Regions from separate parts of the Psychrobacillus sp. FSL K6-2365 genome, predicted to be linked through region 2. Evidence: riboswitches for the same ligand, from Rfam matches in the RefSeq annotation. Region 2 holds a riboswitch; the other holds the start of a gene.
The links. A riboswitch is a leader RNA that binds a small molecule or an ion and turns the genes downstream of it on or off. The one in region 2 is predicted to bind cobalamin.
Positions count from the first base shown of each region.

Region 1: another riboswitch for cobalamin. It lies ahead of MKY29_RS03755 (ABC transporter substrate-binding protein); the one in region 2 lies ahead of MKY29_RS20065 (hypothetical protein).

Region 1 is NZ_JBBOOO010000001.1:727,702-731,907, forward strand. It holds gene argS (arginine--tRNA ligase) at 1-782, shown strand, start outside; cobalamin riboswitch at 2,342-2,482, shown strand; gene MKY29_RS03755 (ABC transporter substrate-binding protein) at 2,606-3,574, shown strand; gene MKY29_RS03760 (FecCD family ABC transporter permease) at 3,579-4,206, shown strand, end outside.
Region 2 is NZ_JBBOOO010000001.1:3,966,278-3,970,483, forward strand. It holds gene MKY29_RS20055 (AraC family transcriptional regulator) at 1-806, shown strand, start outside; gene MKY29_RS20060 (ABC transporter substrate-binding protein) at 907-1,851, opposite strand; gene MKY29_RS20065 (hypothetical protein) at 1,856-2,395, opposite strand; cobalamin riboswitch at 2,566-2,753, opposite strand; gene MKY29_RS20070 (VanZ family protein) at 2,846-3,319, shown strand; gene MKY29_RS20075 (hypothetical protein) at 3,322-3,699, opposite strand; gene MKY29_RS20080 (GNAT family N-acetyltransferase) at 3,714-4,206, opposite strand, start outside.

The sequences.
Region 1 (4,206 bases), 3.2 Mb from region 2:
CTACTACATTTGGAGACGACAAGGACCGTGTACTTATCAAAAGTGATGGCTCTTTCACATATTTATTGCCCGATATTGCATACCACGAAGATAAATTAGTTCGTGGATTCGATCAATTGATCAATATATGGGGAGCAGACCATCACGGTTATATACCACGTATGAAAGCAGCAATTGAGGCGCTTGGGTATGAGCGTGAAAAACTTGAAGTATCAATTATACAAATGGTTCAACTATATAAAGACGGCGAAAAAATGAAAATGAGTAAACGTACTGGGAAAGCTGTTACAATGCGTGAGCTTGTGGAAGAAGTAGGTCTTGACGCAGTACGTTATTTCTTCGGTATGCGATCAGGCGATTCACATATGGACTTCGACTTAGACTTAGCTGTTTCTCAATCTAATGAAAACCCAGTGTTCTACGCTCAATATGCACATGCACGTATTTGTTCAATTTTACGATCAGCAGAAACGCAAGGCATGAAAGTGTCGACTGATTCACTTGAATTATTGCAAAGTGAAAAAGAATTAGATCTACTGAAGAAAATTGGTGACTTCCCACAAATAGTTGCAGATGCTGCAAAACTTCGTGCACCTCACCGAATTGCAATTTATATCCAAGAATTAGCTACGACATTCCATAGCTTCTATAATGCGGATAAAGTACTGAATGCGGATAACGTGACGCAATCAGAAGCTCGCCTTGCACTTGTAACAGCAGCACGTCAAACAATCTCAAATGCATTGCGCCTACTTGGTGTATCTGCACCTGAACAAATGTAATCCTAAACCCTCGACCTTGTTCGAGGGTTTTTCTAATTTTATGTAGTATACGATCATCAAGAATTTGGGGAAATAATCCTAACCGCAAGTAAATGCATCTCAAGAGCAAGTAAACATAACCCGTTCGCAAGTATTTCTATCTAGAACATAAGTAAGGGTACAGTGACACCAAGTAAACGACAAACGAAAGCAAGTAAACGTTAATTCCTCTCTTATATCAGAGCAATCTCCAAATTCTCAAGTTGAAAAATTGGAATTAACTTCCTAACCGCAAGTAAATGCATCTCAAGAGCAAGTATGCCTAGCCTATTCACAAGTATTTCTATCCTGAACGCAAGTAAAGGTCCAGTGACAACAAGAAAACAACAAAACAGAGCAAGTAAACGTTAATTCCTCTCTTATATCAGAGCAATCTCCAAAATATTAAGTTGGAAATTGGAATTAACTTCCTAACCGCAAGTAAATGCCTCTCAAGAGCAAGTAAACATAACCCGTTCGCAAGTATTTCTATCCTGAACGCAAGTAAAGGACCGGTGACAGCAAGTAAACGACAAACGAGAGCAAGTAAAAGTTAATTCCTCTCCTATATCAGAGCAATCTCCAAAATATCAAGTTGAAAAATTGGAATTAACTTCCTGAACGCAAGTAAATGCATCTCGAGAGCAAGTAAACATTACCCGTTCGCAAGTATTTCTATCTAGAACATAAGTAAGGGTACAGTGACACCAAGTAAACGACAAACGAAAGCAAGTAAACGTTAATTCCTCTCCTATATCAGAGCAATCTCCAAAATATCAAGTTGAAAAATTGGAATTAACTTCCTAACCGCAAGTAAATGCATCTCAAGAGCAAGTATGCCTAGCCTATTCACAAGTATTTCTATCCTGAACGCAAGTAAAGGACCGGTGACACCAAGTAAACGACAAACGAGAGCAAGTAAACGTTAATTCCTCTCTTATATCAGAGCAATCTCCAAATTATTAAGTTGAAAGGTTGGAATTAACTTCCTAACCGCAAGTAAATGCCTCTCAAGAGCAAGTAAGGATAACCCGTTCGCAAGTATTTCTATCCTGAACGCAAGTAAAGGTCCAGTGACAACAAGAAAACAACAAAACAGAGCAAGTAAACGTTAATTCCTCTCCTATATCAGAGCAATCTCCAAAATATCAAGTTGAAAAATTGGAATTAACTTCCTAACCGCAAGTAAATGCCTCTCAAGAGCAAGTATTCATAACCCGTTCGCAAGTATTTCTATCCTGAACGCAAGTAAAGGTCCAGTAACACCAAGAAAACAACAAACGAGAGCAAGTAAATGCAAGTTCATCCCTTACACAATAGCGGGGAGCAACTGTATGAGAGATATCCCCAGCCCAGCTATACGAAAGGGAATCTATACTTCACGAGAATGATATATATACGAAAGAGAATACACGCTTTACGAGAGCAATCTCTCAATATACAAGAGAGCTCAACTCCATCCCAAAGGTCGAACCACTCTATCCTCAAAGTTGAAGTCGACAGTCATAAAAAATAAGGTATAATGAAGACAAAGCAACATCAATAAATAAATGCATAGAGGTGCTCTAGTTACGGATTGCTAGAGTTAAAAGGGAAGCTGGTTAAAGTCCAGCACGGTCCCGCCACTGTAAGTGATGCAACACATCATAAGTCAGAAAACCTGCCTATATGCTTTACGCCCGTTACCTACGAGGATAGGTTTGGTGTAGGTCTGGCTCATTGTGTTTTCGTGCAGATTTATACCTATCTATCTCTCATCAATAGGATGGGAGATTTTTTATTGGCTTAAATAGGAGGAATGTAAAATGAAGAAATTATGGCAGTTATGGATGACATCCGCTTTAGCAGTTCTATTGCTAGTAGGATGCGGACAAGAAGAAGTTAAACCTGAAGAAAATACAGGAAGTACGCAACAAGAAACAGTAGTAGATGAAACAACTTTCCCAATTACAATGACCGATGCAGTCGGTACTGAAATTACATTAGAGGAAGCACCAAAAACAATCGTTTCTATGCAACCAAGTAATACAGAAATTTTATTTGCACTTGGATTAAATGATGAAATTGTTGGAGTTAATGATTACGATAACTACCCAGAAGAAGCGCTTGAAAAAGAGAAAATCGGTGGTATGGAATTCAACGTGGAAAAGATCTTAGCGATGAATCCGGATATTGTATTTGCTCATGAATCTGCCTTGGGTGTAGGTGAAGCTGGATTTCAACAAATTCGCGACGCTGGAGTAAAAGTATACGTAGTGAAAAATGCAACGGACTTCAATGAAACATATACAACAATTGAGGAAATTGGTCGTGCTACTGGTAAATCTGAGGAAGCACAACAAATTGTAGAAGATATGAAAGCAAAAGTAGCAGAAGTTAAAGAGAAAGTAGCAAAAGTAGAAACGAAGAAAACTGTATTCGTTGAAACTTCAGATGTTCCGGAAATTTATACACCTGGTAAAGAAACGTTCATGCAAGAAATCTTAGATATGGTGAATGCTGAGAATATTGCAGCGGATCAAGAAGGCTGGTTTAAAATAGAACCAGAAGAAATTGTTAACCGTAATCCGGACGTAATTATTGTAATGTATAGCTATGTAGAAGGAATTGTGGATAGCGTGAAAGCTCGTGACGGGTTCGATTCTATTACAGCAGTGAAAAACAATGAAGTTATACAAGTAGATGAAAACCTAACAAGTCGTACAGGTCCACGTCTTGCAGAGGGATTAGAAGAAGTAGCGAAAGCAATTTATCCAGAGGCTTTTAGTGAGTAAAGCCTTGATCGGCTACATCTTGTCCATAATAGCTCTTTTTGTAGCAATTTGGCTAGGTGTATCGGTCGGATCCGTAAAGGTACCGATCAGCACATTATGGGATACGGGAGCAGATGCAATCGCGACCAATATCGTTTGGAAAATTCGCATGCCACGTGTGGTGCTTGCAGGACTAGTAGGTGCATCACTAGCCATTGCAGGTGCTGCATTTCAAGGGTTATTAAAAAATCCGCTTGCCGATCCTTATACGTTAGGAGTGTCGTCCGGTGCCTCAGTTGGCGCCGTGGCTACGCTCTTTTTCGGTATTTCGGTGCCGTTTCTAGGAATATTCACATTGCCTGTTTTCAGTATGATTGGGGCTCTAGTTACGATGCTACTTGTTATTACATTTGCCAAGCTAGTCGATCGTTCGATGAAAATGGAAACAATTATTTTGACTGGAATTATTTTTAGTTCTTTTTTAGGTTCTGTAATTTCGTTAATGATTGCATTGACAGGAGAAGAATTGAGACAAATTATTGGATGGCTACTCGGAAGTGTATCAATGCGCGGATGGAGTTTTGTTCAAATGGCATTGCCGTTTGTAGTTATTGGCACGATTTTATTGTGGTTAAACAGAAGAGAGTTAAATG
Region 2 (4,206 bases):
AAGACTTATCAATAGAACAAATTGCTAAGGAAGCTAATTCTTCTGCTTTTCATTTCCAACGGACGTTTTCCATCTTAACGGATATGTCACTCGCAGACTATATTCGAAGAAGAAGACTCACTTTAGCTGCACAAGAACTGCTGAATACAGACAATAAAATTATCGATGTCTCCTACAAATTCGGCTACGACACTCCTGAATCTTTCACTAAAGCATTCCGTAAACAACACGGTATAACGCCTAGTGAAGCACGAAAAAATATAGGGAAAATAAATTCCTATAACCGCCTTGTTATTCAGGTAAATTTAAAAGGAGCTGAGCCAATGAAGTACAAAATTTTAGAAAAAGATAGCTTTCAAGCTGTCGGAGTGAAAAGAAGCTACAATTGTAAGAACGGAGAAAATACTCAAGGTATACCTTTGTTTTGGGATGATGTAAATGCGGACGGTACAGATGATTTGCTATTCCAATTAAACAACGGAGCAATTAAAGGTGTACTTGGTGTTTGCGTTGCAGACGAAGCATATCAAGAGAATAGCTTAATCGATTACTGGATTGCAGCAGATTATGTGGGCGAAGTACCAGAAAATTTATCAGCTATTACAATTCCGGCATCTAAGTGGGTTGTGTTCGAGGTACACGGTGCGATGCCAGATGCCATGCAAAATACATGGAAACAAATATATTCCGAGTGGTTTCCATCCAATCCATATGAGCCAGCAGGAACACCAGAATTAGAAGTATATTCTACTGACGACCCTACCAGCCCAAACTGTTATTCAGAAATTTGGATACCGATTAAATAATAACAAAGACCCGAGGAGCACAAATCCCTCGGGTTTCCATATAATATAGTTCTCATTTCCCAAAGTCATCTTGCCACAAATTTAAGACGAGTTTGGAATGTTATTTAAATAATTCTGGATACACTGTTTTAGCAACCAGTTCTACTGCTTCACCAATACGCGGCCCAGGTCTAGATATAACGTCGCCGTCTACTAAAAATACGGAGTCATTTTGTACAGCTGGGATCTTGTCCCAACCAGCACGAGATTTAATCTCGCCAGTTGCATCTTCTATATAATTTGAAGTTGTTAAAATAATTTCTGGATTTTTGGCAATAACATCTTCTTCTGATACACTAATCCATCCTTCTTGATCGCTAAACACATTGTCGACAGATGCTGCAGCTAAAATTTCTTGTTGGAACGTTTTACTTCCCGTTGTATAAATATCTGGCGATGGGCTAATCTCATAATATACTTTTTTTAATACGGCAGCAGTTTCCACTTTTTCTTGAACTTCTTGAATAGTAGTTTGAATTGAAGTAATAATTTCCTGCCCTTTTTCCTCAACTCCCATTACTGTAGCCAGCTGCTTAATATCTCCGTATACATCCTCAAAAGAAGTCGCAGACTCAATAACAAAAACTTTTAATCCAGCTTCCTCTAATAGTTGTAAAGCCTCTTCTTGACCGATTGTATAAGCGATTACTACGTCAGGGTTCAGTTCTGTAATTCGTTCCGCATTAAATGCAACTGAATCAGATACTCGTTCAATTTCAAGCGCTTCCGCTGGATATGTATCATATTCTGTTGCACCTACAATTTTATCCCCTACTCCTAACGCAAAAAGAATTTCTGTATTGCTTGGTTGAAGAGAAACAATCGTTTCGGGTACTTCTTCAAATGCAACCTCATTACCAGCATCATCTGTTACTGTGTATTCTTTTACTTCATCTACTACTTCCTCTTGTTTCTCTACAGTTGTTGTTTCTTCTGCAGAACAGCCAACAAGTAAGAACGAAAATAGCAGCACTGCTAACCAATTAAATACATGATTTTTCTTCATATTATTATTCCTCCATTTGCTTCTTTTTTCTCATTGGATACGACTTACTGACAAATTGAATTTCTTCCACAGCATGATGTTTATTAACATAAACAGCCATAGCAAACAACACGTTTGCCAATAACTGTGCATAGTCAAATAAAATCTCAGGTACTTCCCTTTCTAATGAAACTTTATGTAGAGCTCTAACTGACTTCTTTGCTTCACTTCTACAAACGTGTAATTCACAAGCAGCAGTTGTACCTTGTGGTAGTACAAATATATCTACTCTTCCTTTTACTTCCTCCACATAGAAGTCGTACATATCGCTTAGAAACTGTAAATCACCTTCTGTTATGGCAACCTTACCTCGAACGGACCCGTTTAAATGGTAAGCCATTGGCGCCAAATACATTAGATCCTCGTAAACCTTTGGTACATCCTTGGTCAAAGATGCCGCTAATCCAATTCGTGTAGTCAATGAATCCGTTCGAATTTCAAAATCTACAGTAGAAGGAGTCTCACGCATAAATGGATAACAAATATAGCGGATATCTTTTTTCATCTTTTTACCTCCTCTCCTCTCGTTTGCGAACTTTCCGACATACAATACTTAGTTAGTTAACAGCACAAAAAAACGCCACCCAAATTAGGGCGGCGTGATACCTATTTATCGAGAAAATAAAAAAGAAAAATAGAAACGTGCCGTACAATCCCTTAACTTCCGAAGAGTATCTATACGTTCAAGAAAAGGCTGGTCTCCTGGCTCATGCATCCATTTACTCTAAGAACCTTCCCATTGACTAATCAACAGTGGTATTTTTCTTATTTCATCAGCATTTACAGTTGCGGAAACAGCTTCGGATTTTAACCGAATTCCCAAATTAAGCTAACAAGTTAGCACCTTTTCCCTGCGAAAATTATTCACTTACCACCAGTGTACCATAGCTATCTCTCTAACTGTAACAACAATTTCACACATGAAAATTCCTCGTTTTTATGCTAATGTCAGTATATGAAAAAACTTATACCTCTTTTACTTTTACTTGTTGTTGTATTTTTGGCATCAGGACAAACAGCTGAACAGCAATCTATGCAGGAAGTTTTAAAGGCATGGCTACCTAACAAACCTTTAGAGTCTTTTCTTTCTATATTTCAAGTTCCATATTGGGGTATTCTCGTTTCGGTGGAAGAGCGTGGTTACTATGCATTTTTAGAATTTTTGATACGAAAAGGAACACATTTCGTTTATTTTGGAGTAATTGCTTTAGCCATCTATATTGCACTATCAAGAATTAAGTATCGAAAGGCCACCGTGGTCGTAATTACTATGTTTCTTGCCATCGCTGATGAATTTCGTCAATCTTTTACACGCGGTCGGACTGCTTCCCTTCAGGATGTCATATTGGATACATCCGGGGCAATTGTTGCTATATTGTTACTAACATTATATCAGTGGTACAAACAAAGAAAAAACGTTGCACAGTAAAGTCAACGTTTTTTCTTTATAAGTAAAACTAAACCAAACGACATAACCGCAACGAATGTGAGAATCAAATTAACGGGAAGAATAGGCTTGAATATAACTTTTTTATCAGTAATCTCATATACCCCAATTGGCTTAATGGAAAAAATACCTCCGCCTCCTTCTCCTTGTCCAATTGACACAGCCTGTTCTTCATCCAATTGCCCACCACTTCCTCCTCCCACAAAATAGTTTACTTTGGCAACAGGTAAAACCTGCTTATTCTCCATAACAATGGGCTCTCCGTAAACTAACGCAACATCCTTCTCACGAGAAAACTTTTCAAAAATAGAACGTACTGGTGCTTGAAACATCGGATATTTCAGTTCTGGTTTTTTAGTCATAATAATTCCACCCTCTATTCTAAAATAAGTGACATATGCTGTTCTTCGTAATAATTATCCCCTATCTTTAATGCCATCTCTTCTGTACCAAATACTTTAAAACCTAATTGAAGATACAGATTCTTGGCTGCCTTATTGCTTGATACGACAGATAGGTTTATCTTTTGAATTTCTTCACTTTCTTTGGAATGTTCAATTGCCATCTCCATTAACGCCTTGCCAATACCTTTTCCTCGGGCATTTGGACTAATATACATAGCGAAAATATTAGCTCTATGCCTCATCTTTAAAGTACTTTCTTGTAATAGAGTAACTACACCAATTAATGTATGTTGTTCGAAAGCTCCAAATGTATAATTTTCCTTTACTTTAAAATTATCTTTTACTCGTTCAATTGGATTGTCCCGTAGAATCGCTTCCTCATAGCTCGTGCCAAAAGCTTCTGGACTATTTTGCAATGCTTCTAGTCTTAACTCCCAATACGCACTCGCATCTTTACCTACTAAT